3 regions of the Brevibacillus gelatini genome follow, and region 3 is predicted to be linked to each of the others. Evidence: riboswitches for the same ligand, from Rfam matches in the RefSeq annotation. Region 3 holds a riboswitch; each other region holds the start of a gene.
What was found. A riboswitch is a leader RNA that binds a small molecule or an ion and turns the genes downstream of it on or off. The one in region 3 is predicted to bind lysine.
Positions count from the first base shown of each region.

Region 1: it holds a riboswitch for lysine, as region 3 does, so the genes downstream of both, AAFJ72_RS04935 (amino acid permease) here and dapD (2,3,4,5-tetrahydropyridine-2,6-dicarboxylate N-acetyltransferase) in region 3, are expected to answer to the same signal.
Region 2: it holds a riboswitch for lysine, as region 3 does, so the genes downstream of both, AAFJ72_RS06810 (aspartate kinase) here and dapD (2,3,4,5-tetrahydropyridine-2,6-dicarboxylate N-acetyltransferase) in region 3, are expected to answer to the same signal.

Region 1 covers NZ_CP154342.1:940,977-946,969, forward strand. Annotated here, with positions in the region: gene AAFJ72_RS04925 (Lrp/AsnC family transcriptional regulator) at 1-310, shown strand, start outside; gene AAFJ72_RS04930 (aminotransferase) at 307-1,488, shown strand; gene AAFJ72_RS04935 (amino acid permease) at 1,722-3,161, opposite strand; lysine riboswitch at 3,275-3,461, opposite strand; gene AAFJ72_RS04940 (DinB family protein) at 3,547-4,041, opposite strand; gene AAFJ72_RS04945 (CGNR zinc finger domain-containing protein) at 4,214-4,771, shown strand; gene AAFJ72_RS04950 (alpha/beta fold hydrolase) at 4,948-5,691, shown strand; gene AAFJ72_RS04955 (hypothetical protein) at 5,665-5,993, opposite strand, start outside.
Region 2 covers NZ_CP154342.1:1,350,069-1,363,040, reverse strand. Annotated here, with positions in the region: gene AAFJ72_RS06840 (S8 family serine peptidase) at 1-1,314, opposite strand, end outside; gene AAFJ72_RS06835 (MarR family winged helix-turn-helix transcriptional regulator) at 1,493-1,954, shown strand; gene sdhB (succinate dehydrogenase iron-sulfur subunit) at 1,986-2,735, opposite strand; gene sdhA (succinate dehydrogenase flavoprotein subunit) at 2,753-4,510, opposite strand; gene AAFJ72_RS06820 (succinate dehydrogenase cytochrome b558 subunit) at 4,529-5,140, opposite strand; gene AAFJ72_RS06815 (DUF2507 domain-containing protein) at 5,471-5,926, shown strand; gene AAFJ72_RS06810 (aspartate kinase) at 6,035-7,276, opposite strand; lysine riboswitch at 7,627-7,814, opposite strand; gene uvrC (excinuclease ABC subunit UvrC) at 7,901-9,682, opposite strand; gene AAFJ72_RS06800 (DUF2164 domain-containing protein) at 9,721-9,972, opposite strand; gene trxA (thioredoxin) at 10,207-10,524, opposite strand; gene AAFJ72_RS06790 (hypothetical protein) at 10,686-11,015, opposite strand; gene AAFJ72_RS06785 (electron transfer flavoprotein subunit alpha/FixB family protein) at 11,141-12,100, opposite strand; gene AAFJ72_RS06780 (electron transfer flavoprotein subunit beta/FixA family protein) at 12,121-12,888, opposite strand; gene AAFJ72_RS06775 (enoyl-CoA hydratase) at 12,944-12,972, opposite strand, start outside.
Region 3 covers NZ_CP154342.1:2,993,565-3,006,536, forward strand. Annotated here, with positions in the region: gene AAFJ72_RS14390 (DUF4912 domain-containing protein) at 71-433, opposite strand; gene AAFJ72_RS14395 (hypothetical protein) at 546-1,142, opposite strand; gene AAFJ72_RS14400 (N-acetyldiaminopimelate deacetylase) at 1,426-2,559, opposite strand; gene AAFJ72_RS14405 (aspartate aminotransferase family protein) at 2,563-3,777, opposite strand; gene dapD (2,3,4,5-tetrahydropyridine-2,6-dicarboxylate N-acetyltransferase) at 3,792-4,502, opposite strand; lysine riboswitch at 4,623-4,810, opposite strand; gene AAFJ72_RS14415 (flavodoxin) at 4,963-5,406, shown strand; gene AAFJ72_RS14420 (GNAT family N-acetyltransferase) at 5,506-6,051, shown strand; gene AAFJ72_RS14425 (EcsC family protein) at 6,052-6,870, opposite strand; gene AAFJ72_RS14430 (hypothetical protein) at 6,891-7,094, opposite strand; gene AAFJ72_RS14435 (hypothetical protein) at 7,155-9,200, opposite strand; gene AAFJ72_RS14440 (class I SAM-dependent methyltransferase) at 9,396-10,229, shown strand; gene AAFJ72_RS14445 (biotin/lipoyl-binding protein) at 10,339-11,859, opposite strand; gene AAFJ72_RS14450 (ABC transporter permease) at 11,879-12,972, opposite strand, start outside.

The DNA of each region.
Region 1 (5,993 bases), 2.1 Mb from region 3:
GTACGTCAACGCCATGATCGACGTCAAGGTGACGCCCAAGCGCGACGTCGGTTTTGATGAGGTGGCCCAGCGCATTTGCCGCTTCCCGGAAGTGAAGGCCGTCTACCTGATGTCCGGTGCCAGCTACGATTTGTCGATCATTCTCGAAGGAAAGACGATGAAAGAGGTCGCCACCTTCGTATCGCAAAAGCTGGCGACGCTCGACTCTGTGGTGTCGACAGCCACGCACTTTATTTTGAAACGCTACAAGCACGACGGCATTGAGCTGGAAGATCGTGACGAAGATCGCAGGATGGTGGTTACGCCGTGAGTACACAACTGACAGTCAAAAAAAATCGTTTGTCTTCTACAGTCGCATCCTTGAAGCCATCGGGCATTCGCCGCTTTTTCGACCTGGCGGCGTCGATGGAAGGGGTCATCTCTTTGGGAGTCGGGGAACCGGATTTCGTGACGCCATGGCGCATGCGCGAGGCTTCGATTTCCTCTCTGGAGCGCGGGCACACTGCGTACACCTCCAACGCAGGGATGCTGCCGCTGCGCGTGGAGATTCAAAAGTATCTGGAAGAGCGCTTTTCGGTCAGCTATCATCCCGAGACGGAAATTCTCGTGACCGTTGGAGCCAGCGAAGCGATTGACATCGCGCTGCGCGCTATCCTCGATCCGGGCGACGAGGTGCTGGTGGTCGAGCCGTGCTACGTCTCCTACGAGCCTGTGATTCGTCTGGCAGGGGGAGTGCCGAAGTTTTTGAAAACGACGATGGAGAACCAGTTCAAGCTGACGCCAGAGGAGCTTGCGGCAAACATCTCCGAGCGCACAAAAGCGATCATCTTCTGCTATCCGAACAACCCGACAGGAGGTACGATGACGGCAGACGAATGGAAGACGCTTTTGCCGATCATCGAAAAGCACGACCTCCTGGTGATCTCCGACGAAATTTACGCGGAGCTGACTTACGGACGCATGCACGACAGCATCGCGGCTCTGCCGGGGATGAAGGAGCGGACGATTTTGATTTCCGGCTTTTCCAAGGCGTTTGCCATGACGGGCTGGCGTCTCGGGTACGTGTGTGCGACGCCTGACCTCCTGGCTGGCATGCTGAAAATTCACCAGTACACGATGCTGTGTGCGCCGACGATGGCACAGATGGCGGCGCTCGAAGCTTTGCGCCATGGGCGCGGCGATATGGAGCGGATGATCGAGAGCTACCGCCAGCGCCGCAACTACGTAGTCGACGGCTTCCGCCAGATCGGGCTTACATGCCACGAGCCGGACGGAGCGTTCTATGCATTCCCTTCCGTGGCGGCCACAGGACTTAGCTCTGCCGAGTTTGCCGAAAAGCTGCTGATGGAAGAAAAGGTGGCGGTCGTACCGGGTGACGTGTTCGGCGAGAGCGGACAAGGACACATTCGCTGCTCGTATGCAACGTCCATGGAGCAGTTGAAAAAGGCGCTGGAACGGATGGAGCGCTTGATGGGACGATTGCGGTAAACAGAACAAGAGGAGGACAGTCGCAGGGCTGTCCTCTTTTCTGTAGCGGTCGCGGGTAAGGTCGTCTATGTGAGAACGACAAAAGGCAACGACTCGTACTGTTGATTTACCTGATCGTTTTTCCATGCTTCGGCTTTTGCGGTGTTGCTTTCATTCAGCGCTGTCTGCGACACAAAAAAAGATTCCCTGCGATTGAGGGAATCTTTTGGCGTGCTGGCTGCAGACGCTGTATCTTACTCATCCATGCTGAGATCGACTTTGTCCAGCGGCACCAGCTTGCTTTTTTTCGTATATTTGTAAACGAGCCAGACGATCAAAAACAGCGGAAGTCCGATATAAGAGACGAGAACGCCGTTCCAGTCGATTTCTCCGCCCAGGAACGCGGAGTAGTTCTGGCCGATAATGACAATGCAGCAAATAATGAAAGCGAAGATCGGACCGAACGGGAACAGCTTCGCCCGGTACGGCAAATCGCGCAGATCGCGTCCTTGCGCCAAATAAGCTTTGCGGAAGCGATAATGGCTGATGGCGATTCCGAGCCAGGCGATGAAGCCGGACATACCGGAGGCGTTCAACAGCCACACGTACACTTCACCATCACCGAACAGCGAGGACAAAAACGCCAGTGCGCCAATGGCAGCCGTCATGATGAGGGCATTGACGGGTACGCCGCTGCGTGTCACTTTGGCAAACCATTTGGGTGCTTTGCCTTCTTTGGCCAACACCCACAGCATGCGGGTAGAAGCGTACATGCCCGAGTTCCCTGCTGACAGAACAGAAGTGAGGATGACCGCGTTCATGACGGAAGCGGCAAAGGCAAAGCCGGCTTTTTCAAATACAATTGTAAACGGACTGATGGCAATATCGGTAATATCGCCGCTGATGAGATTCGGGTTGTCATACGGAACGAGCAGTCCGATAATCAGGATCGCGAAAATATAGAAGAGAAGGATGCGCCAAAAAATCTGGCGAATCGCTTTCGGGATGTTGCGGCCAGGGTCTTCGCTCTCCCCGGCAGCTACACCGACAAGCTCGGTTCCCTGGAACGAGAACCCGGCAATCATGAACACGCCCAGGAGGGCCATGAAGCCGCCGTTGAATGGCGCATCGCCTTTGGTGAAGTTTTGGAAGCCGACTGCTTCGCCGCCCATGATGCCAAAAATCATCAGCACACCGATCGCGATAAAGGCAATGACCGTCACGACTTTAATCAGGGCAAACCAGTATTCCGATTCGCCGTAGCTTTTGACAGACAACAAGTTAAGAGTAAACATAAGGGCGAGGAACAGGGCACTCCACAAAATGGCGGGAGTATCCGGGAACCAGTATTTCATAATGAGCGCCGCGGCGGATAGCTCGACGGCAATCGTAATGGCCCAGTTGTACCAGTAATTCCAGCCCAGCGCGAAGCCGAGCGACGGATCGACGAATTTGGTAGCGTAGGTGGAAAAGGAGCCGGATACCGGCATGAAGGCTGCCATTTCCCCCAGGCTGGTCATCAAAAAGTAAACCATGATACTGATGGCGATGTAGGCGACCAAGGCTCCGCCTGGTCCAGCTTCGTGAATCGAGCCTCCACTCGCCAGGAACAGTCCTGTTCCGATGGAGCCGCCAATGGCGATCATCGTCAAATGGCGGGCTTTCAAACCACGTTGCAGTTGATTCTGTGACATACGATGCTTGCACGACCTTTCTGAAATTTTGAGAAGGTCGGTCGGAAACGAAAAAACCGCCAATAGCCAAAAAACGGCACAGGGCGGTATAATCCAATCCCCACCAAGCCTTCACTGAAGATAGCACACCACGTTTGCCCGGCATGCAAACGTGACAGTTCTGTCCCTTTCGGGTACAGCCCCAGCCCATGCGCACAGAGATACGCGATGAACTTCGGCGACTTTTCCCTTTCCTGGAGTCATTGATCTCTTCTGAATCTCGTACAGGATGACATAAAAGCCGCGACCTCTATCCTCACCGTGAATGATGAGGATAACATGTATTGAATTGATTTACTTATCAACTATATAAGATTGGTGAGGATTTATCAATGTAAAAGTTTGGCTATTCAAATGACCGACGCGCAGGCCAGGAGCCTTGCAGCTTGCGGATTTGCACGATTTGTCCTGTGTGAAAAGCGTCATGGAGGATGATGCTCATCACCCTTTGCCCGGCCGGGATGCTCGGAAGCGGCTGATCGAACTGTTCCTCTGACAGCGCGGCGAGCTTTTCCTGAATCTGCTGATGGACGGCTTCCAGGCGCTGCAAGGTAGCTTGCCAGGCAGCTTCGTCATCAGGTCCTCCCGAAGGCCGGAACGTGTCGTCGTTCGTCTTGGCCGTATGGATGAATTCCGTGCCGGACAGACGATGCAGCAACTGTTCCTTGTAGTAAAGCAGGTGGCTGACATTTTCCCAAATCGTGTTGGCGGCCTCGCCTTCCGGTCGCCAGCTTGCTTGCGCAGCCGTTACTCCGGCCAGGGCGTCCTTGAGCGGCGGAAACCAGTCTTCCTTGTCATACGTGCATTCCCAGTAGTGAGCAAGCAGTTCCATCCGGTTCATGTGGTTCCTCCTCGTCTATTAAACAGATTGGTGAAGCGTTATAATGGCATGGCAAAAAGAAATGCTTTGTAACCAACAAAAATGGTTATGATAGTTACAGAATTAAGATACCATATGCTGGTTTTTCATACAAGAAGCAAAAGAGAAGAAGAACAGATGGGGGAAGAGTGAAGTGGACTGGCTGTGCATTGATTTTTTAAACAGTGATTGGCGTGACTCGCGCGGTTCTGGCCGCAGGGAAAATCGGCTGGCGAAGCAGGAATGGCTGGAGCGGTTTTTGCGGAGGTACGATTTGCATGCTCCGTTGCCGATTGATGAGGCGAGTGCTGCGGCGCTGCTCCATATGCGCGAATATATGCGCGGCTTGCTGGAGCAGGTTGTGCGTGGAGAAGTTTTGCGCCAGGAGGATTTGGAGGAGTTGAATCAGACGCTCGCGAAGGCGCCTTTTTACGTTCGCGTCATCACTGCGGACAAGGAGAGCGGCTATCAGCAGGAGATGGTCAGCACCGCAAGCGGCTGGGAGCTGGTGATGGCCCGCATTGCGGCTTCCTTTGCCGAACTGCTGCTTCCGGCGCACGTACAACGCGTCAAGATTTGCGACAACGAGGACTGCCGTTGGGTGTTTTACGATGAAAGCCGCAACCGGGTGCGCCGCTGGTGCGATGACAAAATGTGCGGCAATCTGATGAAAGTGCGCCGTTTTCGGGAGCGGCAAAAGGAGAAAAAGTGAGGGGATACGAGGCGCTATGGAAGATACCAGCGCCTTTTTGTTTTGGTTGGAAAACCGAATGGCGTTCGTACATGAGGACGAGTTTTTCAGCAGGAAAAGGCAAAGGACGCACATGGAAAGGAAGATTGAGACATAATAAGAAGCAAGCAATGCGGGAACGGAAGAGAGGTGGCAAAATGAGTCGGAAACGGAAACGATTGTGGAGGGTACTGGTGCTGTTTTTGCTCGTCGGAGCCTGTACAGCGATCTGGTATTTGCGGCCTTATCAGCCCAGTCAGGCGGCAAAAGACGCGATGCAGGGAGGCGAAGGAATTACGGTGATCGACACGGGGGACTGGATCGCTTTTGAAGGAGGGGAAACGCGTGAGCCCGGTCTGATTTTGTATCCGGGTGCCCTGGTCAAGGCGGAGAGCTATGCGCCAATTGCCCGCGCCCTGGCTGGTTCCGGCTATCGGGTATTTATTGCACGGATGCCGCTGAATTTGGCGATCACCGATGTCGAGCGGGCCAACCAGGTGTTAAAAGCGTATCCGCAGCAGTCGTTTGTCATCGGGGGGCACTCTCTCGGCGGCACGATGGCAGCCAGATACGCGGTCAGCCAGCCCGACCGGATTGAAGGCGTCATTTTGCTGGGAGCATATCCGGACAAGCGCGGGAATTTGAAAGAAGCGGGTGTACCCGTACTGTCGCTGCTCGGCTCGCGCGATGGAGTCATTGACCGGAAAAAATACGAAGAGAACAAACAATTTTTGCCTGCGAAGACGGTGTACATGTCCATCGAAGGCGGCAATCACGCGCAGTTTGGCAGCTACGGGCCGCAGGAGGGCGACCAGCCTGCTGCCATCACACCGCAGGAGCAGTGGCAGCAGACCGTGGCAGCGATCAAGGACTGGCTACTGACCGATGTCATGGCCCGTTAGCGAGATGATGCCCGATACGACGCCGGTGATGCGGATGTTTTCGGACGGCAAAAGCAGCGGCTCGTCCTCTGCGCGCGTCGTCGTAAACAGGCATTCCACCGGATTGACGTCCGCGGCGATCCGGACGAGAAACTGCCCTTCCTGCCTGATAAGAACAGGTCTGTTGTGAATCGGCTCTGTGGAAAAGTCGGAGATGAGCAGCGCATCGCCCGGCATGATCCCAAGGCCGCGCAAACCGTCGTCACGCATGATAAGGGCGAAGCGCGCCACATGGTAACTTGCCACCTCAAGCGACGGTCTGA
Region 2 (12,972 bases), 1.6 Mb from region 3:
CGCGTATTCGCCATCGAAGGTGACTGTCACTTTTTTCCCCTTTTTCACCGCTTGGGCCAACTGCTCGCCCATCTGCTTCAGCACCGCCACCGCCGGAATTTGCTTCAAATGCTCCGCGCTAATGATGAGCGGCCCTGGCTCGTTGTTGTAAATAATCGCGCCGACGGCTCCCGCTTCTTTGGCAAGGCGGAGCTTTTCATCAAAGGTAGTATCTCCGCGCTCCAGCAGCACGATTTTTTCCTTGACCGATACGTTGTAGTCTTCTTTTTTTCCTTTTCCCATGTAAACAAGCGGATACGGCTTCACCAAAGACGCAATCGGATTGAGCGCAGACCCGCCTTCCACGTGGCCAGGCAAGTAGACGACGCGTTCCAGCCCTGGCACTCCCTGAACGCTGAAGCTGTGGCCGGCAAGTGTCGTCGCGTTGACGGAAGCGACAGAAAACGCATCCGGGCTAAGGCCAGGAGAACCGATCATCGCGACATCCGGATTTTGCGCCCTTACTTTGTCGCTGCCGAAGTACGAGTCGTTCCCCGCTGCCGCCACGACAATGACACCGTTGTCCACCGCCTTTTTCACGGCCATTTGCTCGATGTTCGACTCGTCTACATATCCGGCGGCGGAACCAAGGCTGAGGTTGATGACATCGGCTTTTTTGGCGATCGAATCGTTAATGGCAAACAAGATCGACTCACTCAAGCCCGGTACTTCCCCTTGGTAGTTGGAAAACACTTTTTGGCTCAAGATTTGCGATTCCGGCGCGACGCCCTTGACTTTGCCGTTGGCGGCGATGATGCCCGCGACATGGATGCCGTGCTGTGATTCAGCTACGTCCTCGGTGGTCTGATTGCGGTCTGCCCAGTTGAAGCCCGGAATCACTTTTTGCGCTGAGCCTGACTTTTGCACAGCCAGTCGTTTGTCGCGCGGCGGCGGCAAATCAGGGTGCTGCGGATTCACCCCGGTATCTATGACCGAGATGAGCATTCCTTCCCCTTTGACCCCTGCTTCCTGCCAGGCGCGCTTTGCTTCGATCATCTCCAATGTTGACGATGGGGCAGTTGCCGCCTTTTCGCCCATGACGACATGCTCGGAACGCTGCCACTCGTTGGCCCATTCGGCCCGAACACGATTTTCAGCCTCGCCCGTCGCATGACTTGTATGTGATTGCTCCTTCATTTCCGCCAAATCGCGCATGACCACATTGTGCAAGCTGATGGCGTCGCCGTATGCGGAAACATCCGCCCTTGTATGGCCCACTGTCGTTACGGGAAGCAAAACCAACACTAACCCTAAGCTCATCACCTGTTTTTTCATCGTTTGCCCCCTTGTTGGAAGTACACCCATTATGTATCAGTTTTCACTGGGAGCCGCCTGGGTATTCCCGTCTTTTGCCGAAGGTTGACAAAACAGGTGAATCCGCCTATATTTAAATGCGTTAAATATTTTTCATCCGAAATTTTATGCAACTACGCTGCAAGGAGCTGAAATCAGCATGTCTTCTCCTTCCACCGAATCCATTGACCGCCTGCAAGAAGCTTTTCGCACTATTATGCGCACCCTGGGACCGCAAATGGCAGAGCCGGTTCCCGGATTGACAGGCGCGCAATTTTACATTCTCTATCAGTTGGAACAACGGCAAAGATGTACCGTCGGAGAATTGGCCGATTCCATGATGGTCAAGCCGAGTGCGATTACCGCGATGATCGATCGGCTGGACAAGCACGGCTACGTCAGCCGGGATCGCAATGAGGAAGACCGCCGCGTCGTCCACATTAGCCTGTTGGAACCCGGGAAAAAAATTTTGGCCCAGGCGAAGCAGGCACGGCTGGAAACACTTCGGCAATTGTTTTCCCATCTCAGCGAAGAAGAGTGTGAGCAGTTCGTGCACCTGTTTGAAAAACTGGCAGCCGCCGCTGTCGCTGACGCAAGAAAAAAAGACGTGCATTCCGGATAACCGGTGCACGCCTTTTTCTTTTTCCAACCGATTAGGAGAAGAAGAACTTCTTCACGGCATGTTTGGTTGTTTCTTTGTTCATATGCGCAATCGAGGTAGTGAGCGGGATGCCTTTTGGACAAGCTTGCACGCAGTTTTGCGAGTTACCGCAATCACCGATACCGCCGTCTCCCATCAAGGCTTCCAGACGCTCATGTTTGTTCATTTGACCAGTTGGATGCTGGTTGAACAGGCGAACCTGCGAGATGGCAAACGGTCCAATGAACTCGGACTTCGCGTTCACGTTCGGGCAAGCCTCCAGGCAAACCCCGCACGTCATGCATTTGGACAGTTCGTACGCCCATTGGCGTTCCACTTCCGGCATGCGCGGACCTGGTCCCAGATCATGCGTACCGTCGATTGGAATCCATGCTTTTACCCGTTTCAGCGCATCGAACATGCGGCTGCGGTCAATCGACAGGTCGCGCTGTACAGGGAACGTGCTCATTGGCTCCAGGCGAATTGGCTGCTCCAGTTTGTCAATCAGTGCGGAGCAAGCCTGGCGTGGTTTTCCGTTGATGACCATCGAGCAAGCGCCACATACTTCTTCCAAGCAGTTCGATTCCCAGTTGACCGGAGAGGTTTTTTGGCCTTGCGCGTTGATTGGATTTCGTTGGATCTCCATCAGCGCACCAATCACGTTCATGCCAGGACGGTACGGGATTTTGAACTCTTCCTTGTATGGAGTGCTGTCAGGGCTGTCTTGGCGAGTAATAATCAGGTGAATCAATTTTTCTGCCATGTCCGTTTCCTCCTCTCTTACTTCTTCTTGTCAGATGTATAGTCGCGTTTCCGTGGCGGGATCAACGAAACATCGATGTCTTCGTAGTAGATTTCTGGCGCCGTTGTTTCCGGATTGAACTTCGCCATCGTTGTCTTCATGAAGTTCTCGTCATCACGCTCTGGGAATTCCGGCTTGTAGTGAGCGCCGCGGCTCTCGTTCCGCATGAGCGCACCGATTGTAATCGCACGGGAGAGAACGAGCATGTTCCACAGATGACGGGTGAAGGAAGCTCCGGAGTTGCTCCATTTGCTCGTATCGTTGATGTTGATTTTTTTGTAGCGCTCCATCAACTCTTGAATTTTCTCATCTGTTTTTTGCAGACGGTCGTTGTAACGAACTACCGTTACGTTATCGGTCATCCACTCACCCAGCTCCTTGTGGATCAGGTAAGCATTTTCCGTTCCGTCCATTTTCAGGATGTTGTCGTATTTCGCCTGCTCTTTGCTGGTGTAGCTGTCAAAGAGAGTGGAAGACAGGTCATCCGAAGATTGGTTCAAACCGTTGATGTACTCGATCGCTTTTGGACCGGCAACCATACCGCCGTAGATCGCGGACAACAGGGAGTTTGCACCCAAACGGTTTGCGCCGTGCTGGGAGTAATCGCACTCACCCGCTGCGAACAGACCAGGGATGTTGGTCATTTGGTTGTAGTCTACCCACATTCCGCCCATGGAGTAGTGAACGGCAGGGAAAATCTTCATCGGTACTTTGCGCGGGTCGTCCCCTACGAATTTTTCGTAAATCTCGATAATACCGCCCAGTTTTACATCCAGCTCTTTTGGATCTTTGTGGGACAGGTCGAGGTATACCATGTTTTCGCCGTTGATACCCAGTTTCATGTCTACGCAGACAGAGAAGATTTCGCGAGTCGCAATGTCACGCGGTACCAGGTTTCCGTAGGCAGGATATTTTTCCTCCAGGAAATACCAAGGCTTACCGTCTTTGTACGTCCATACACGACCGCCCTCACCGCGCGCGGATTCAGACATCAGGCGCAGCTTGTCGTCGCCAGGAATCGCAGTCGGGTGAATCTGGATCATCTCACCGTTGGCGTAGATTACGCCTTGCTGGTAAGCGGCAGACGCTGCTGTACCTGTGTTGATGATCGAGTTGGTCGATTTACCGAAGATGATACCAGGGCCGCCTGTTGCCAAAATAACGGCATCTGCGCGGAACGATTGAATTTCACCGGAACGCAGGTTTTGCGCGGTAATCCCGCGACAGGTTCCTTTTTCGTCCAGAACGGCTCCGAGGAAATCCCAGTATTCGTACTTGGTTACAAGACCCTCTGCTTCATAGCGGCGTACTTGCTCGTCCAGCGCGTACAGCAGCTGTTGTCCGGTTGTTGCGCCTGCAAACGCAGTACGGTGGTGTTTGGTACCACCAAAACGGCGGAAGTCAAGCAGACCTTCTGGTGTACGGTTGAACATGACGCCCATCCGGTCCAGCATATAGATGATTCCAGGTGCTGCATCGCACATTGCTTTTACAGGTGGCTGGTTAGCCAAGAAGTCTCCACCGTAAACTGTATCGTCGAAGTGCTCCCATGTGGAGTCGCCTTCCCCTTTGGTATTTACCGCACCGTTGATACCGCCCTGTGCACATACAGAGTGGGAACGTTTTACCGGAACCAGGGAGAACAACTGAACGGGAACGCCTTTTTCTGCAGCTTTGATAGTAGCCATCAAGCCGGCCAATCCACCACCGACAATGATAAGTTTACCTTTTGCCATGATTTAGTCCCCCTATCCCTACAGAATGAAAGCCGACATCGCACGCAATCCGATGAAGGTTACAACCACGAAGACGACCATAGTTAAATATGTTGCAACTCGTTGGGAACGCGGTCCAACCGTAATTCCCCAGTGAACCAAAAAAGACCATAGTCCGTTGGAGAAGTGGAAAACCGTGCTGATAATCCCGATTGTGTAGAATACGATCATTGCTGGACTGCTGAAAATGTTTGCCATCATGTCGAAGTCAACAGATGCACCCAATGCCTTCTGAATGCGAGTTTCCCATACGTGCCAGACAATGAAAATAAGGGTAATGATACCTGTTACCCGTTGCCACAGAAACATGTGGTTTCTGAAGTAACCGAAGTTCCCTACGTTGTGCTTCGCTTGGAACGCGATGTACAGACCGTAAACAGCGTGAAACAGGATCGGGATGTAGATGAAAACGAATTCAACTACCAGCAGAAGCGGAACGTTTTCAATCAGACCAACTGTCTGGTTGAATGCTTCGGCTCCACGGGTCGCCTGGTAGTTGGCTGTCAAGTGGAACAGCAGGAAGAGCCCGATCGGAAACAAACCAAGAAGTGAGTGCAGCTTGTGACTGAGAAAGCTATGGCCTTTCGCCATACAATGGTCCCCCTTTCAGTGTATATAGCGCTCATGATAGATCTTTCCCCCATATCCTAACCCATTGCCTGACTCGTTAGACATGCAAAAAAGCCTCTGGACCTCTCACGCCTAACCTAGTCAGAATGTGTCAAAATACGGAAAAAAGATGGGCAAAACTTTGACCAAATCAATTGTACTCTTGTCTACAGAGAGCGTCAAGACAATCAGTAGACTAAATACATTGATAGAATAACTGTGTTTAGTTACACTATTTTTTCTCGCAATCTTCTCTCAATCGGTCATGAAGAAAGCCTCCCTCTCATAATCTGGTACAGACAGGAGGGAAGCATGATGAAAGATACCGATCAGCTGGCAGCCCTGTTGCCGCCCCAAACGATTCCGGTAACCGAACGTATGCACATGCCCTATCTCGGCTACCATCTGCTCCGCGAAACATTGACGAATACGCTGCTCGGAGAGAGCGAAAGCCCGATTTTGTACTGGCTGGGAAAAGACATCGGCCGGAAAATTCCGATCCAGTCTTCCACCGGCCCGATTCTGCCGTTTATCCGCCTTGGGCTGGGACAGCTCGATCTTCTGGAAGAGTCGGAAGAAGAAATCGTGTACAAGCTCTCACACACCATCCATGCCTATCAGACGCCCGAGCGGCTCAGCCGCACCTTGTCCCTGGAAGCCGGAATCATTGCCGGCAGCATTGAGCGATGGAAGGGCAAGGACACGTCCTCACAGCTGGAGATCGAAAGCTTGTCCCGCATTCTCATCAAGGTGTGGACGCAAAAGTAAACGCGATGCCCCCTCGGGTTCGGGATGCCCCTCTGCTTCTGACGCCCCTTGAAATACTTGCGTTAAAAAGATGCCCCCTCTGCCAGTGGGCGAGGGAGCATTCGCTTCTTACAGGCCGTGCACGACTGCTGTCTGTTCCACGTCAAGCCCGTATGCCGTATGCAGGCTGCGGACGGCAAGCTCGGTTTGCCCGGCAGGAATGACGCAGGACACTTTGATGTCGGACGTTGAAACCATTTTAATGGAAATTTCTTGTTCAGCCAAAACGCGGAACATTTCTGCGGCGACACCCGGATTGTTCACCATGCCGGAGCCGACGATAGACACTTTGGTCAGGTTTTGCTCGAAGTCGACTTTGTCGAAGCCCAGCTCTGCTTTGTTGTTTTCCAGCGTATCCAGTGCCTTTTTCAAGTCATCTCCCGCGACTGTAAACGAAATATTCGTGACAGCGGCTTCGTAGGAGCTTTGAATGATGATGTCGACGTTCACCTGGTTGTCTGCGAGTGTGTTGAACAGGCGGGAAAGAGTCCCCACCTTTGCCGGCATCCCGACAACCGTAACTTTGGCGACATCCTCGTCATGCGCGACTCCACTTACTACTCTTCCTGTTTCCATGTTGGCAACCTCCTCAACGTACGTACCCTCTTCAGCAGTAAAGCTGGAGCGGACCACCAGCCGTACCTTGTATTTTTTCGCAGCCTCTACCGAACGCGGATGCAGGACGCCTGCGCCGAGATTGGCAAGCTCCAGCATTTCGTCATACGAGATCGTATCCAGCTTGCTTGCTTTCGGCACCACCCGCGGGTCTGCCGTATAAACGCCGGAAACGTCTGTAAAAATCTCGCATTTGTCGGCATTCAGGCTGGCTGCCAGCGTAACCGCCGATGTATCCGATCCACCGCGGCCGAGCGTCGTAATTTCTCCTTCGTCGCTAAGACCCTGAAAACCTGCCACGATCACGACGCGGCCTCGCGCAAGCTCTGCCTGAATGCGCTTTGGATCGATTTGTTTGATCCGCGCCCGGCCGTGAATGGCTTCCGTCGTCACTCCGGCTTGCCAGCCAGTCAAAGAGATGGCATCGTAGCCTTTGGAATGCAAGGCCATCGCGAGCAGAGCGATCGATACCTGCTCCCCCGTGGTCAGCAGCATATCCAGCTCACGCTCGGAAGGGTAGGCGCTGATCTGTTTGGCCATATCTACCAGAACGTCCGTAGATTTGCCCATCGCAGACACGACGACTACCATGTCATGCCCTTCCTCTTTGTAGCTGATAATTCGGTCCGCAACTCGTAAAATTCGCTCAATGGTCCCTACAGAGGTGCCTCCGTATTTTTGCACGATCAACCCCATGCGGCTTCTCTCCCTTTTCCATTTCCAATGTTTGTAGAATGTATCGTTTTTTCTCGTTTTATTAGCTTGTTTTCGCCGTTTGTTTCCGAAAAATTTTACCTGTCACTTTGCACTTTATAAGAGACTACCATCGACGCCTAGCGATCTCCCTTTAAGCGGATGGTTGTTCTTGCTGAATCGGGCTTGTTTGCTCTTGCCGTTTGATACGTTCCGATTCAGTAAAAAAAGGCACCGACAAGGAATAAGTACCTGCCGCTGCCTACTGTATCGACATACCGGTTCCTCCTTCCCAATACACGCGAACAATGCAGCACATGACAGGACAACACCTATCAACGCTCACATTGACACCGTGAGATAGCACTCCATCTGACGCCGGTTTAAGAGCCAGATGACAGTCCTGCACTTGTTCAATGCAGACCCAGCATGGAGAAGCACGGGTTTTCCTCCACACTTCGGCGAATTCCCCTTTCCCGCTCCCTTCACAGATACCCGATCTCAGGGTGGTACTCTTGGTTTTCGCGCCTCTACCTCACTTCATCAGGGAAGTGAGGCTAACTATTCTGTTTGAAAGGCATTATATCATGGGAATCCGAGCGGTTCAATTGCTTTTTTGCAAAAAAGTCATGTCTCCAGCTTGCGCAAATGGGCGATAATCTGCTTTGCCAGCTTGTCGCCGATCCCGATCTGCCGGAAATCTTCGACCGTCGCCTCGCGCATTTTTTTCAGCGAGCCAAAATGGGTAAACAACAGCTTGCGCCGCTTCTCGCCGATGCCGGGAATTTCGTCCAACTGGGAAGAGAGCATCGTCTTCGACCGGGATTGCCTGTGAAACGTAATCGCAAAACGGTGCACCTCGTCCTGAATGCGCTGCAGCAAATAAAACTCGTAGCTGTCCCGCTTCAGATTGATCGGCTCCGGCGGATCGCCGTACATCAGTTGCGCGGTTTTGTGCTTTTCGTCCTTGGCCAGGCCGCAGACCGGGATGTACAGGCCCAGCTCGTTTTCCAGCACGTCCATGGCGGCTCCGATCTGTCCTCTGCCCCCGTCGATGACGATCAGGTCGGGCATCGGCTGGTTTTCCCGCAACAGCCGCGAGTAGCGTCTGCGGATCACTTCGCGCATGGACCCGTAGTCGTCCGGCCCTTCCACTGTCTTGATTTTGAATTTGCGGTATTCCTTTTTGTCCGGTCGTCCGTCTGTAAACACCACCATCGCCGACACCGGCTCTGTCCCCTGAATGTTCGAGTTGTCAAACGCCTCGATCCGGTGAGGGACACCGATCCCCAGGATGTGCCCCAGGTTGTGCACCGCCTGAATCGTCCGCGCGTCGTCCTTGGACATCAGGGCGAACTTTTCCTGCAGGGCAATCCGCGCATTTTCACAAGCCATCTGCACCAGCTCGCGCTTTTTGCTGCGCTTGGGCGTCAACACCTTGACTCCCAGCCATTCACTGAGCAGTTCCGGCTCGCTTTCCTCCGGCAGCAAAATTTCTTTGGGCAGCGCGTTTTGCTTGTCGTAGTAAAACTGGGTGACGTACGACATGAAGTCCTCGCTCTCGCTTCCGTAGTACGGAAAGGAGGTCGTCTGGCGCTCGATCATCTTGCCCTGGCGCATGTAAAAAATTTGAATGCACATCCAGCCTTTTTCCACAGCAAAGCCGATAATGTCGCGGTCGACCGTGTCGGTGAACGTAATTTTCTGCTTTTCCATCACCGCTTCGATGCTCCTGATCTGATCGCGGTATTCCTTGGCCCGCTCAAACTCCATCGCCTCTGCGGCCTGGAGCATTTTTTCCGTCAACTGCTGCTTCATCTGCTCATGTCCGCCGTCGAGGAAGCGGCTGATCTCATCCACCAAACGCTGGTTTTCCTCAGCCGGAACCTCGTACACACAGGGGGCGAGACATTGGCCCAAATGGTAGTACAAGCATACCTGCTTGGGCATGTTGCGGCATTTTCGCAAAGGATAGAGCCGATCGAGCAGCTTTTTCACCTCGGACGCGTCGCCGGCATTCGGGTACGGACCGAAATACTTCGCCTTGTCTTTTAGCACTTTTCGGGTAATTTCCAGCCGCGGCTGCGCTTCGTTTGTAATTTTGATGTACGGATATGTTTTGTCGTCGCGAAGCATGACGTTATAGCGCGGATCGTACTTTTTAATGAGGTTGCATTCCAGAAGCAGCGCCTCGATGGCAGACGACACCACGATATACTCAAAGTCCGCGATCTCGCTGACCAAAAGCTGTGTCTTCCCGTTGTGGCTTCCCGTAAAGTACGAGCGCACGCGGTTTTTCAGCACCTTGGCCTTTCCGACGTAAATAATTTCCCCGCTTGCATTTTTCATCAGGTAGCAGCCGGGCTTTTCCGGCAGCACAGCCAGTTTGTCTTTCAACGTACGGTTCATGGCTGCTCCCTCCATTTTCTTCTCACGGCCTTCTCACCTTATCGTTTTTTCATGACAGGCTGCTCAAGGACGTACAGTTCATCCTCCAGCGCGTTCATCCGCTCCACCACAAGCTTGCGGCTGTCCTCTACGCCCTGGTTATAGAAAAACGGCCCCAGCTCTCTGGAAAAAAAGGCAATCAGCTCTTCCGTCTCCAGATTGCCCAGTTCCTCGCCGCGTTCTGACTGAAAATAACGTTGCACCTGCAACACGAGATAGTTCGTTTGCTCTCTCGTCAGTTTGCCTGGCATCCGCATCTGACTTCCTTCCTTGTTCTTCCTGTCATAGGAATGTACGTTCTACCCTTCATAGTATCACGGATCGGGCAGCAAAAAAACTGCCGCTTCGATCGGAAAGCGACAGTTTTCGTACGGTAGATCGCTATTTATGCTTGCGCCCGGTCAAACCGTCGGCATTTTAGGTATGAAAAAAAAGCGGCATCGTTCTCGCCGCTTTTTCATGCTGTCGGTTTGGCTGCTTACAGATTACAGGTGTTTGCCTACCGTTGCCATCAGAGCTTCTTTTGGCTGGAAGCCGATTACTTTATCGACTGGCTGACCATCCTTGAACACGATCAAGGTCGGGATGGACATTACGCCAAAACGACCAGCAGAATCCGGGTTGTCGTCAACGTTGACTTTGACAATTTTCAGCTTGGAACCCACTTCGCTGTCGATTTGCTCCAGAACAGGAGCGATCATTTTGCAAGGGCCGCACCAAGGAGCCCAGAAGTCAACCAGGACCGTACCGCCTTGCTCTACTTCCTGGGAAAAGTTTTGGTCAGTTGCATTTACAATCGCCATGGAAAGTTACCTCCTCGAAAAGTCAATTGCTAAAATAAGGCTCAAATGCTCCTTCAGTATATCATCCCAAAACAAAAATGACTATGGCGCCCCGCACTTTGTGCGCACTTCACGCTATAGTCTATCCAGTCGCTTCTTCCCTTATCGGTTGCTTTTTTGTTCTACTGTCCGACTTGCTTGATGCGATTGATCTCCCGCTCGTGATCGCTCACCTTTTTGTGCAGCAGGTCCAGATCGGCCTCGATCAGCTTGTCTTGCCTCTCCAAACGCTCCAGCCGGGAAATCGCGTCGTCGCGGAACTCGTACATCTCGTCCCGGAATCTGTACATTTCCGCCCTGAACTCGTACATCTCTGCCTTGAACTCGTACATCTCTGCCTTGAACTCGTACATCTCTGCCTTGAATTCCCGCAGTTCCTGCTGGACCTCTTTGACAATCCGGTTGTTTTCCCCCACCATGTGAATCAGCTGTTGCAGCAGCTCCTCACTCATGCCGCTCACCTCTCCTTGGACTTATTATAACAAGCAGAAACAGAATAACGTAAGGGCTTGAGACAAAAAAAGCGCCCCGGCGTGTGGGACGCTTTTTACTGGCGTTTGCTGCTGTTTTTTCAGCCTTACACCAAAACTTTTTTGAACTCGGCAGTAAGCAGCGGCACCACTTCGAACAGGTCGCCAACGATGCCGAAATCTGCCACCTGGAAGATCGGCGCTTCCGGGTCTTTGTTGATTGCAACGATCACCTTGGAGCTGGACATACCCGCCAAGTGCTGGATCGCTCCGGAAATGCCGCACGCAATGTACAGGTCAGGCGTGACGACTTTTCCGGTTTGCCCGATTTGCATCGAGTAGTCGCAGTAGTCGGCGTCGCACGCGCCACGAGATGCGCCAACAGCCGCACCGAGCACGTCTGCCAGCTCATACAGCGGTTTGAAGCCGTCCGCGCTCTTCACGCCGCGACCGCCGGAGATGACGACTTTCGCTTCGGACAAGTCCACTTTTCCGCTCGTCTTGCGCACGACTTCCTTGACAATGGTGCGCAAATCTTTGATGTCCAGATCAACCGGAACGACGGTCGCTGTTTTCGAAGCGTCCGGCGTACCGATGGCGATGTTGTTTGGACGGATGGTGATAAAAATTTTCCCGTCAACAAATTTGCGTTTCTGGAACGCTTTGCCCGCATAAATCGGACGAACAAACACCGGTCCCGCTTCGATACCCGTTACATCGGAAACCAAGCCAAAGCCGAGCTTCGCCGCTACGCGCGGTGCGACGTCGCGACCGATTGCCGTATGCCCCAATACGACGGCATCAGGAGAGGCAAGCTCGATCAACTGCACAAGTGCTTGTGTATAGGCGTCAGGCGTGTACTGGGCGAGTGCCTGGTGATCCGCCGTGTAAACTGTGCTTGCTCCATGCTGTGCCAATACTGGCGCATGCGCTGCCGCGTCTGCCCCGAATACTCCCGCGACGATTTCGCCACCCTCGGCCAATGCTTGTGCTGCGGCCAACGCTTCCAGCGACACGTTGCGAAGTTGTCCGTCACGTACTTCCGTGAGTACAAGTACTTTTTTCATGGATATCCTCTCCCTCTCGCTTAGATCACTTTCGCTTCATTGCGCAACAGTTGCACCAATTCCGACGCCTGGGCTGCCAAATCGCCAGTGAGAATGCGGCCCGCCTGCTTTTTCGCTGGCAAGGTCTGGTCGACAATCTCCGTTTTTGCCTTCACTGCGTCTGCAGTCAGACCCAAATCGTCTGCGCTCAGTCGCTCCAGCGGCTTTTTCTTCGCTTTCATGATGCCGGGAAGAGAAGGATAGCGCGGCTCGTTCAGCCCTTGCTGGGCAGTAATCAGCACCGGCAGGCTTGTTTCCACGACTTCGAGGTCGCCTTCCACATCGCGCTCTACGCGAACCGTGTTGCCGTCTACTTCCAGCTTCACAGCGGTAGAAACGTGGTTGATGCCCAGCTCTTCCGCGAGACGTGGACCGCCCTGGCCTGCACCGGAGTCTACCGCCATCTGTCCGCCGATGATGATGTCAAACCCGACTTTTTTCGCTACTGCAGCAAGCACTTTTGCCGTTGTGTATTCATCGCCAAACAAAGACTCGTCATCCACGAGCACAGCTTTGTCTGCACCCATTGCGAGCGCCGTGCGCAAAGCGCTTTCCGCGCGGTCCGGCCCCACGCTGACCACTGTCACTTCGCCGCCATGCTCCTCCTTGAGCTTGATTGCTTCTTCTACCGCGTACTCATCGTATGGATTGATGATGAACTCCACGCCGTCCTCGGAAATTTGCCCGTTTTGGATGACGATTTTTTCTTCTGTGTCAAACGTCTGCTTCAACACAACCAAGATATTCATCAGGATGCCTCCTCCTTAATGGTTCCTCGTACTGGTGATGCTGCAAAAAAGCGGGTTACTTGTCCGCAAACTGCGGCGCGCGCT
Region 3 (12,972 bases):
CAGGTACTGCATCCTAGAGAGCTTCGCGTGAGCTTTCGCCCGCCAAGCCCGATCACATGAGCACGATGATTCAAATCATTTGAGATCTTGACAGCGAATAAAACCTTCCGTCCACCATCCGAATACCCAGATCAACGCAATATTCCAATCCCTGCGTCACTCCGTACAAGATCCACTCGGAAGAACGATGGTTGATGTCGAAATCAGTGTAAAGGTCTGTGCCGTCATTGCGGATCTCTTTGCGGTCAGTCACGTCGAAAAGGCGCAGAACAAACGGCAGTTCGGCAAAAGGTATCGCAAACTTTTTCTCCACTTCCTGCTCGAACTCCTTCGTCATACTCCACTCCGCCTGAATGGAATGCTCATCTTTCCAGGCAATGTGTATACTCGGGCCTTCTATGTCCGTAGACGATCGCGGGGGATTTGTCTCCATTTGCTCCCATCGTTCCTTTCTTTCATGTACTTGCTCTCAACATGTATATTGCATTTTCAGTCTATTATACCATGTGACCAAGGCAAGTGGGAACGTATCAGGGGGATTTAATTTATCGTCCTACCGTGAAAGTGTTCTCGCCCACCACTACGTAGGATTTAAACTTCTCCGACTTCATCTGCACTTGTACCTTGTAATTTCCATACGCCTCCAGCTTCGTCGAGACAAACGGCTCGGAAAAGTAGAAGCTGTTTGCATTTTGCGTGGAATATTTCCACTCTTTTCCTTTGCTTACTTCCTTGCCATCCGGCCCGACCAGGACGAGCTGCATCCGCAAATCTTTGGCGACAGGCGCTTCGTCCACCTCGACAAATACGTTGAAGGTGCGCGGTACATTTTTGTCGCTGTAGCCTTTGACCGGGTTGCTGAAGACGATATTTTTGTTGCGCGTCTGCTGAATCCCCTCAATGACGATGATGTTTACATTAGGCTTGACTACCTGCAGCTTGCCCGTGCGTTGATCGTAGTCAACAAACCCGCCGAGCTTGTTGACCAGCGCCTCAACCGAATCTGCCTTGGAAGCAGGCATGTCGCTGGAAATCGATTCATTGCCCAAATAAACGCGCAACGCACCTTCTCCCAAAGCGGCGGTACCTCCCACTCCCGCTACAGTCAGCGCCAACAAGGCCGTTAACCATGCTTTTTTCATGTCATAATCCTCCTGTATGTGTGCGCGGCAGCGCTTGATCTTCCGAAAATTCCTCTCACTAGTTTATACGTGAAAAAGGGCAAATAGTTGTGGTGGGAAGACAAGTTTTTTCAACAATATCCACACAATCCACAGGAGTAAGCCGTCCAGGAAGCAAGACTTATTCACAAGGCGGAAAATAAGCTACACAGGACTCTTGACAAAATAAAGCAGCTGCATCACAAGCCTTTTTGCACAAAAAAAGAGCGGCCTGCTTCACCGCTCTTTTTGGCTGCCAATCTCGCTAGTTCTGCTCGGACAGCCACGTAAAATATCGGGAGACCAGACGGATCGCGACTTCAATCGCGTCCTCGTTCGGCTCGATCTTGGAATGGTGCAGGCCGTACGGCGTATTGACGCCAAGCCAGAACAAAAAGCCCGGGATCTCCTGCAGGAAGTAGCCAAAGTCTTCTCCGGTCATCGCTTCCTTGCAGGCGATCAGCGTCACGTCCCCGGCCTGTTCGCGTACCCAGTCCATGAAGGCCGTTGTCAGCTTTTCCTCGTTGTACACCTGGCAGTACCCTACGCCGTAGTCGATGGACGCCGTACAGTCAAAGCCCGCCTCGATGCCTTTGACAAGCGACTCAATCCGCGCCTTGACCAGCGCCATGGACTCGGTCGAGAACGTGCGAATTGTCCCTTCCAGCCGCGCCTTTTCGGCAATGATGTTTTGCTTCGTGCCGCCTTCCAGCTTGCCGACTGTCACGACAGCGGAATCGAGCGGATCGACGTTGCGCGCCACAATCGTCTGGAGCTGTGTGATGAGATGGCTGCCTGCCACGACCATGTCGTTCGCTTGATGGGGGAAAGCCGCATGTCCGCCTTTTCCGATCAAATCAATATACAGTTCGGACGTGTTGGCAAACAAAATACCCGGCTTGGTGGCAATGTAACCGACGGGATATTCCGGCGCGATGTGCAGCGCAAAAATGCAATCCGGCCGCCAGGAAGCAAACTCCTCGCTTTCCATCATCGGCTGAGCGCCGCCCGGACCCTCTTCTGCGGGCTGGAAAAGGAACAGCAGATCATCGGCAATCGGCTGCTCCACAAAATGCGTCACAAGCCCGAGAGCAATCGCCATGTGCATGTCGTGTCCGCACGCGTGCATGTAGCCTTCGTGCAGCGAGCGAAACGGGTACGATGTCTCCTCCGTGATCGGCAAGCCGTCCATGTCCGTGCGCCAGGCAATCGTGCGCTTCGGATTCGTCCCCGCGATCCTGACCAAAATTCCGGTGCGCCACGTCTTGATCTGCATCCGCTCCTGCGGAAGCCGCGCCAGGTAATCGAGCAAATACTTTTGCGTCTTCACCTCGGCAAAGCCCGGCTCCGGAATCTGGTGCAGGTCGCGCCGAATCTGGGTAAACAACGATGTCGCCACAGTCTACGCCTCCCTTTTGGTCCCGTGCAGGGCCACGAGTTCCGCTGCGAAGCTGTCGAGAAACAGGTCGACGTCTGCTCTGCTCAACGTGAGCGGAGGCAAGAGGCGCACGATTGTTTTTTGCGTCACGTCCACGAGAATGCCGCGCTCAAGCATAGCCTGCTGCAAACGGCTGACCTCTTCCGGGGCGGCGCTGAGCGGGATGCCCACCATCATGCCTTTGCCGCGCAGCGCCTGCAGCTGTTCCGGGAGACGCTCACGCAGCGCTTCCAGAGAGGACCACAGGTAGGCAATCACTTCTTCCACGCTTTTCGCAAAGGCTGGATCGAGCAGCTCATCCAGCACGACGTTGCCAAGAGCCGCCGAAAGCGGTGACGGTGCAAAGGTCGTCCCGTGGTCGCCCGGCTTGAACTGGTCCATCAGCTTCGTTCCGGCAATCACACCACCGAGCGGCAGCCCTCCGCCTACGCCTTTGGCAAACAGGATCAAATCCGGCGTCACGCCTGCGTGCTGGTAGGCAAACAGCTTCCCGGTACGTCCCATGCCTGTCTGGATTTCGTCGATGGCAAACAGCATGCCTTCCTCCCGGCAAATCGCTGCCACCTCGCGCAAAAACGACTCCGACAGCGGCACGACCCCGCCAGAGCCGAGCACAGGCTCCATCAAGACAGCGGCTGGCTTTGCATCGCGGCAAATCGCCCGCAAGCCGTCCGCATCCTCAGGGTCCAGCTCATACACCGGAAAATCCGGTTGCGGAAAATCCTGATACACATGGGCTTGTCTGGTCAGCCGCACCGCGCCCAATGTCCTGCCGTGAAAGCTGTTGCGCAGCACGACAATCCCTTCGCGCCCGGCTCCTTCTGCCTTCGTCCATTTGTGGATCATTTTGATTGCCGCTTCGGTCGCTTCCGCACCGGAGTTGGTGAAAAACACTTTTCCCGGGATCGACTGCTCCACCAGCCGCTTCGCCAACTTGATTGCCGGCTGGTTCAAAAATACGTTGGAAATGTGCAGGAAGCGCTCGCCCTGTTCGCGCAGCGCCTGGACAATTCGCGGATGGGAGTGGCCGAGCACATTGACGGCCAGCCCCGTAAACAAATCCAGATACTTTTTGCCCGCTGTATCGTACAGGTAGTTGCCTTCCCCTTTTTCGATGGCAATTGGCAAGCGTTTGTAGGAAGAGACGATGTATTGTTCATCAAGCGTACGCCAGTCCATGTGAGCTCTCTCCCCTACAGCTGACGTAGCTCCTGCTTGATCTCCGTCTTGGAGCGAGTTTTGTCGTCGATCTGTTTGATGACACGCGCAGGTGTACCCGCAACAACCGTGTATGGCGGCACGTCTTCAATCACGACTGCGCCCGCAGCCACAACCGCGCCTTTTCCTACGCGAACGCCTTCCAGCACGACCGCGTTGGCACCGATCACGACGTCATCTTCCACGACAACCGGTTGCGCGGAAGGCGGCTCGATGACACCTGCGATGACAGAGCCTGCGCCGATATGGCAGTTTTTCCCGATGGTTCCGCGACCACCGACGACGACGTTCATGTCGATCATTGTGCCTTCGCCAATCACGGCCCCGATGTTGATCGTAGCGCCCATCATGATAACGGCGTTGTTTCCGATTGTCACCTGGTCGCGGATGATCGCGCCTGGCTCGATGCGCGCCTGGATTCCTTTTGTGTCGAGCAGCGGAATCGCCGAATTGCGGCGGTCGCTTTCCACGACGTAGTCTTCGATTTTGTCAGCGTTCGCAGCCAGAACCGGCTCGATTTCTTTCCATTCGCCAAACACAACGCCTGTCGTGCCTGTAATAAACGTCTTGGAGTTGGCACCGAAGTCAATGCCCTCCAGATTGCCTTTCACGTATACTTTCACAGGTGTTTTCTTCTCGCTTTTTTGAATAAACGCGATAATTTCATTGGCATCCATCATGTTCACTGGTACTTCCTCCTTTTAATAAAAAAGCTTTGCCAGTCAGCGAAAGCGAATCGCTCCCCCTGACTAAAAAAAGCAATGAGTGCATACGCTATCTCATTGCTTTTGATACTGCTCAAGCAAATCGTAAATAGCGCTCCACAAAAAGACGTCCTTTTTGTGACAGGATGCTCATTGTTCATGAATCACCCCAGCCACTGCTATCCAAGGGGAACAGCAACAGCTTCGGCGCTTTAGCCTTTCCTTCCTTTCCTGCCCCCTGGCAGACTACGAAAAGATGTACTCATCTTCAGCGCACCTCTATTTAGACTTCCAATATTATAATTTCACTTAACTCTACCAAAATCAATCACTTGTGGCAACAGCTTTGTGGAAAGAAAAATAATCATTGACAACGAGAATCATTTTCATTATTTTATTTTGTGAGAATGATTTTCATTATCTTATTGGAGGTTTGCTTATAATGAGCCGCATTTTGATGGTTTACGCAAGCATGACAGGAAATACACAGGAAGTTGCAGAAGCAATTGCCGAAGGAATCCGTTCCACCGGAAAAGACCTGGAGATAAAAGAAGTCATCGATGCCACTGCTAAGGAACTGGAAGACTACGATGCCATTTTGCTCGGCGCCTATACATGGGGGGACGGCGAACTGCCAGACGAGTGCCTGGACTTTTACGAAGAGATGGACGATATTGATTTGAGCGGAAAAAAAGTCGCAGCGTTCGGTTCTTGCGATTCCGCTTACGAGCACGTCGGCGCTGCTGTAGATATTTTGCTGAAAAAAGCGAGCGAGCGCGGAGCAGAAACGCCACTCGAAGGTTTGAAAATCGAGCTTTCCCCTAACGAAAAAGAAGTAGAAATTTGCAAACAGTTTGGCGTTTCCTTCTCCGAACTGCTCGGCTAAGGTCAGCCAAGGACAGGGCTTTTGTCCAAAAAAGCCTTTCTGCGCAAGCGCTGTCATGCTATAATAGCACTCCACTTTTTCCAAAAGGGGGTTGCTATCATGACGTTACATACAGATACGGTCTATTTGCGACCGCTGCAACAAAAAGACGCAGCCGAGCTTCTGGAGCTTCGGCTGCGTAATCATGCTTTCCTGCAACCATTCGAACCGATTCGTCCTCCCTCTTTTCTGACATTGAGCGGGCAAGAGGAGCAAATTGCGAAAGCAGAGCAAGACTTCGCAGCCGGGACCGCCTTCGCCTTTGGCGTGTTTTTGCGCGAAACGGACGAAATGATCGGCCGCGTCGCTCTGTCAAACGTCGTGCGCGCCGCCTGGCAAAACGCGACCATCGGCTACTTCATGGATCAGGCGAAAAACGGCAAAGGCTACACTACAGCCGCCGTCCGGCTCGCACTCGGCTACGCCTTCCAGGAAGCCGGGCTGCACCGGGTACAGGCTGCTGTCATGCCCCGCAATACTCCCTCCATCCGCGTACTGCAGAAAAACGGCTTTCGCCAAGAAGGATTGTCCTTGCGCTATTTGCAAATCAACGGCGTGTGGGAGGATCACCTCATTTTTGCGATCACGGCAGAGGATTGGGCCTAATCAATCCGCTGCGCCTTGCTGTGCGCGCAATCGCTCCAGGATTCGCCGCTTGCGGTACAGCATTCGTCCCGCTTCCGCGACGTCCTGGACGGTTGAGCGATTCAGGTACGCCCCGAACAGGATTCCTGCAATCGGCACCATCTGAAACAGCTTTTTCCAGCCGAAATTTTCCGTATACGTCACCACGACCTCCCGCCAGCCCTGCAACTGCGCGATCACGTCTTTTTGGGCAGCAGGCTCGTCAAAACGCGACAGCTCGGCCAGTATCGCCTTTTTCCCGACAATATCCGAAGACGCGAATTGCAGGCATTTGACCACGAACAGGCGCTCCCGCTTCTCTTCCGGCCGATAGCCGTAGCAAAGCGCCATTTCTTGCAGGATCTTCAGCGAGGTGCCCAGCAGCAAAGGAATGTCAATCGCCAGCGTAAAAATGCCGCCGATGCCTGTCGTCGCGCCCTGTACCGTGGCAAAAGCCGCCCGTGACTCCGTCAGATTGCGGGCAATCTCATCCATGAGGACGAGCGGTGCCCCCGCGACGTCTTCTGCCTGCGGCATTTCCGCGCCAAGCCCCTCCAACCGGGGACGGAACTTGCTGTAAATCGCCTTATCTTGAACAAGGTACGTCCCGCCTGTTTCGAGAAACGCGGCCATCTCGTCCACGGCCGTGCCCAGCTTTTCCCTGACGAAATTCGGCGTAATTTTATCGAGCCAAACGAACGGAAGTCTGCCTAGTTTTTCCCAAAACCACAAGTCGTTCTGGTCGCGCTCCCATGCCTCCACCTCTGCCAATGCCTGCTGCAAAAACGGTCTCGACTCCATCTGACGACATCCCTCCCGAACTAATTGCCCTGTGTTTCTTTGCCACGCTTCCATTGGCATTGGTTGCGAAGCAGCGCTTTGACATGCGCCCGCAGTTCCTCTGCTGAAGAAAAACCGGCAAATTCCTTACTGTCTGTTACGATTCCAAGCTTCAAATGTTTCACTTGTCCTTGTTCCATGCAAAAGCCGAACGATTTCAGGATCGCGAGCTGTTCATCCGTCATCTTCCCTTGCCTCCCCGCTTTGGAAAAAACCCCCCTGCCATAAGCAAGGGGGTCTTTCGCTTATTTGACCTCTACGGTAAAGGTCATGGTTTGATCGCGTTCGCGTTCGTCCAACTCTTTGCCGTATTTTCTGTCTTTTTGCACGATCGAGCAAGTTTTATAGCTGAATACGTTCGTCACCTTGACCGTATAGACACCTGGCTTGTTCTCGTTGTCTGCGATAATGGCTTTCAGATCAAGCGATTCCTCACCCTTGTCCTCGTCTTCCTCGTTCGTGCTCGGCATGAAACGCGCAATCTCTTTTCCTTCATGGAACACCTGAACCTTGTTTGTCGAAGAAATAGTTCCCCCGATGTAATCCTGGCTGGAGCCGAATGGCATTTCGCCGTACGTCCAGACGAGGTTCGGCATGTAGTAGGTGATCGTGTCCTTGCCGCTGCCGTCCTTGATCTTTTTGTTCCCGTTCCGCTTCGCGTAGGTAGACACCAGCCGCAGATCGCGCAAGCTGTCCAGATCCGCTGCAGAGTTGACGATGACGGTTTGGCCGTCGCGGTATTCGCTGCCGCGCTTGTTTTTCAAAAGAATCGGCCCTGGCGCTGGAGCCAGTCCTGCTTCATTTTTGGCACATGCAGGAGCGGACGGGATCGGGGGAGAGTCCTCTATGACCTGAATGTAGCCGCACCACGACTGCCGCGGTTCGCGTTTGCTGTAATAGTTGACCTTGTATCGGCCCGGCTTGTAGCTGGACAGCAGCAAAGCCGTATGATCCCAGTTCAGCTTTGATTCATCCACAACGACGTTGTCAACGGCCCAGAAGCCCGGTCCCTCGTCATCAGAAGCTTCACTGCCCCGCTCCACGTGCTCGGCAGCCGTCGCCAGCCAAATGACGTGCACCGGATTTTGGTAGAGCTTCACGGTGCTATTGGACGAATACAGGTTTTCCCGTTCCACCATCAGCGTAGACTTTGCATTTGGCTGCATCAGCACATCCAAGGTCGCGGTTGCACTGGCAGGATCGCAGGAGTTCGGCGCGCCGGGCACCTGAATTTTCACCTCGATTGTCGAGCCGCCCCACAGATTGTTGGTGTTGGCAGCCTGATTGGGCTCGAAGGTGACGGTCATGGTCATTCCCGCCATCATGTCCGGAATCACGACCTCGAAGTGCTGGGAGTCCGTCAACGTTTGTCCTGTTCCGTTCACGGACCAGCGGCCGACGACCGGAGAATACAGTTTCACGACGCCCGGCGCTGACGGAGCCGTAATCTGCTGTCCTTGCGAAAGCTTTTGCCCGCTTGCATCCGTTCCCACATACAGTTCAGCCATGCCGACCCGAATGTGCGTCATCCAGGTGCTCATGCTGCTGTCGTCAGGAATGAACATCAGATCATAATTGCCCGTCGCGAGCGTCCCCGTCGAGAACACCTTGGCCGGCACAGACCGGATTTCCGCGTTTGTCGTTTTGTTTATCAGCTTCCACGTTCCCGGAACCGTGCTGGCAAAGCTGGTGGAACCCATCATGCCAAAAATTTGCGTCTGGCTGCCGGATGGAACCTGTTCGCCTTCGGGCTTCTCCCCTTCAAAGATGCTCGGGAAGTTTTGCGCCTCTACTTGAAAGCGCACATGCACGGTGCTTTTTTGCGACCTGGCATCCGTCACGACGAACGTGAGGGTGTGCTGTCCAGGAGACAATTTGGCGGCTGGAATCGAGAAGCGGGGAACCTGCCAGCGAAACGTGCTTTGCGCGGACTGCTGCTCCATCTGATACTCTGGCAGTTCCACTCCATCGAGCAAGACTTCGCTTCGATTGAGATTCGTGCCGCTTCCGTACGTCGTTTGCACCAGATCAATATCCAGAGCGGTTTCAGGCGGGAGGATGAACTCGTCGTTTTTCACCCAGTTCCATCCGCCTGAGTCCAGACCTGCTACCTGATAGTCGTTGAAAATAATCATATTGTGAACAGGCTGCGAAACGGGCTTGGATACCTGGCTGTTTTTTTTCATTGATGTTGTAGCCCCTGCTCCCATGGCTGGCGGAGCCGATACGCCCGACAGGAAAGTGCCGGTTGCCAGACACACAAGAAGTGCTTTTACAACCCATTTTTTCACGAAATGTCCTCTACCTTTCTCTGATTGCTCGTGTTGCCACTCGTCTTTCTTCGACAAAAAGAGCGCTTTTTCCTGTGTGGCTTGAAAATATTTCGTCAAGGACTCGATATAGGAAATTCCTATTTCATTCATAATTTTTATAGGATTGATTTATGCCCTACTTACTGGTAAAACAAGAACAAAGGGGGGAGCCGGATGAGTTCTACGCATCAATGGAACGCGAAGCTGTACGACGACAAGATGAATTTTGTTTCTGCCTATGGCAAGGGAGTTGTAGAATGGCTGTCTCCGTTGCCGGGAGAACGCATTCTCGATCTGGGCTGCGGGACAGGGGATTTGAGCGCACAGTTGGCACAAGCAGGCGCAAACGTAACAGGCATTGACTTTTCGCCCGGCATGATAGCCGCAGCCCGCCAAAAGTACCCGCAAATCGCCTTTTTCGTCGCGGACGCCCACACTTACCAATCCGCAGAAACGTATGACGCGGTCTTTTCCAACGCCGCGCTGCACTGGATGAAAAAGCCGCGCGAGGTGATTCGCACTGTCTGGCATGCTCTTGCACCCGGCGGACGGTTCGTTGCCGAGTTCGGCGGAAAAGGCAATTGCGAGCACGTCGTCCAGGCGTTGCGCATCGCCTTGAACCGCCGGAAGCTTTCGGCAGATGAGCGCTCTCCCTGGTATTTTCCCACTGTCGGCGAGTACACGACACTGCTTGAAGAGCAAGGCTTTCGCGTGACACTCGCTTCGCATTTCGACAGACCGACGACGCTGCCTGACGGGGATCGCGGGCTGCGCCATTGGCTCGATTCGTTTTGCAGCCCCTTTTTCAGCGGGCTGTCCGCGCAGGAGATCGAAGCCGTCTGCGAGGAAGTGACTGAACTGGCGCGTCCGGTGCTGTTCCAGGACGGCAGCTGGGTCGTGGACTACAAGCGCATTCGCATCATCGCCTACAAGGAAGCTATAGGAGGCGGCCCTGCCGCCATGACTACAGAACAGGCTCACGCCGCGCCAGGCTTAGCCAACAGCTGAAAGCAATGGTCATGCCCACGCGTAAAAAGCAAACAGCCCGCACGCTTCGTCCCGGGACGGATACGCAGGGCTGTTTGCTTGATCTGGCTGGGAGTCTTCGCTGCAAAGCTTACATGCCTTCCGGATTCGTCAGCAAAACTTCGTCTCCCTCGTTCAATCCATTTACCACTTCAACAAAGTCGGTTCCTTCCACACCAATCTGAATCTCTTTTGGCGTCGGCTCGCCGCTCGCCGGGTCTTTTACCATCACTGTGCCAATTCCTGCTTCCAATACTTCCACAGCGTTCAAAGGCAGTCGCTTCACGTTATCTTTTTGCTCCACGTAAATATCGCAATCCCCTGTCATGCCGTGCTTCATGTCCTTCGTGTCGCTCAGCTCGACCTTGACGGCGAAGCGAACAGACTTGTCCTCTTTTGTCCCCTCTTTTGGCAGTTCGGTGACTTTTCCTTTAAACGCCTTGTTGCCAAACGCCGTCAAGTAAACATCGACACTTTGTCCAAGCTTGATCGACGGGATGTCCATCTCATCCACGGCTGCGATGAAGTAGACGGAGGTCGTGTCCATAATGACCACAGCCGGCTCCGAGCCAGGCTCCTCCCCTTCCTTGACGTTCAGCTTCGTAATCACTCCGCTGATCGGCGCTTCCACTTGCTTTTTCGCAATTTCCCGCTTTTTCTGCTCCATATTCAAAAGCGCTTCTTTCAAGGAAAGCTCCTTGTCCTTCAACTCCAGCTCGGATTCTGTCAGATCCATTTTGAACAAAAGCTGTCCCACTTTGATTTCGTCGTCTTTTTCCACTTCCACTTTTCCAATTTTTCCGTGCGTCCCTGCCACAATCTCCATCTCATCCGGAAGCTCAAACGGCGTAGCTTTCTGGCTTGCGAACAACAATCCGTTTGAATCCGTGTATTGAACCTCGCCCAAATCTCCCACGTAGAGGGCACCAGGCTTTTTGACCAGGACCTCGACATCGTGAACGCCGCCGACTCCTTTTTCTTTTTGGCCGATATGGTCCACCTTCGTCACGACGCCGTCCACATAGTAAAGCGACGAGCTGATAAATACTTTCACCTTCTGTCCTACGCGGAAATGCTCGGCTTCGTATGCGGTGAACTTCCCTGTGATTTTCAAATAGTCGGTGTTGGTCAGCTTCGCCACGACGGTGTCAGGCGTAACTGTATCGCCTTCCTTCACCAGCACTTCCTGGACTTTTCCCGCTTTATCGGCAACAATCTTGTCTTTTTTGTTTTTCAACTCGTTAAGCTCTTTTTGCGCACGAACGATGGCCAGCTCCTGCTTCTGCAATTCCAGTTGGGCGTCCACGCTGTCTACGGTAAACAGCACGTCGCCTTTTTTCACGGCTTGTCCTTCCTTGACAAACAGTTTCTGCACCTTGCCGCTGATCTCCGGTTTGACTTCCTCGCGCGCCTTTGCTTCGATGGTGCCGGAAGAGAAAATCGTCTTCTTTACTTCCCCCATTTCTACCGTGGCCGTCGGGAAGGAAGGCGGTTCGGCAGGCGGCTCCTCTGCAGCCGTATTTTTCGACTGGTAGTACGCGTAACCACCGTAGCCACCTCCTCCCAGAACGACCACAATCGCTGCCAGTATGATCCATTTTTTCTTGTTCATCTTTCGTTCCCCACATTTCTTATTCTGATCGAATCGCTTGAAGTGCACTGAGACGGGATGCCCGGATTGCCGGGAAAATTCCTGCGAGCAGCCCGATGACAAAAGAGAAGCCGATTGCAAACAGCGCCAGCCAGGCCGGAATCACTGCCAGTTTGCTCTGTTCGCCTTCCGGTCCGCCGCCATATCCCATGTTCAAGTTTTCCAGGATGCCGCCGGATGCGCCAATGTAGTTCACCAGTTCTACCGCTCCCCAGGCGAGCCCAAGGCCAGCCAGGCCGCCGATCAACCCGATGAAGCCTGACTCCATCAAAAACAGCCAGCGAATGTTCAGCACAGTCGCCCCGATTACTTTCATGATGCCGATTTCTTTTGTTCGCTCCAAAATGGACATAATCATCGTATTGACAATTCCGATGGTGGCAACCAGCAAGGAAACCGCTGCAATGCCGCCCAGCACCATCTGGATCACGAAGAAAAAGTTGTTGATCGTCTCCAGTTCGCGCGCTGGCGACCAGACTTCAAAGCGTTTTTCCTTCAGCGCCTTGACGACGCTTTCTACCTGCTCCCGCGATTCCACCTTGACGGTAATCTGGTCGAATTCAAACGTGTCTTTTTTCGCCTGCTCCCGCGTCCGGCGCGATGAGCCCTCGCTGACTTCGTCGCCGCGTCCGCGGTTCACCCAATCGTTCAGCTCTTTCACGACGCCAAGCGGGACGTAGACTGCCGACGAGTAGCGAAAGTTATCCGATTTTTGCAGTTGGCCGACGACGCGCACCCGCAATTCTTTTTTCTCGTATTTCGGCTCGTCGTCGATACGGTATTCCCGCGTCAGGATGAGTGTTGCCGCTTTGTCGACGATGTTGAAGGCAGCCGACTCTCCGCCACCGCCCATATCGAAAGGCATCCCGGACATGTCTGACTCTCTGCCGTTGTTGGCATTGCGCCTGCGCGCCTCCCGCTTTTCTTTTTCCACATCGCGCAATTCCCGTGGAACGTTATATGCGACGACGACCTCCTGCGGCGAGCCTGTCAAATACGTCCCTTTTTCTATCTCGTTTTTGCGGTAGGCGGCCGACTCATTCACGTCGACCCCGACGAGCTCGACGTAGCCTT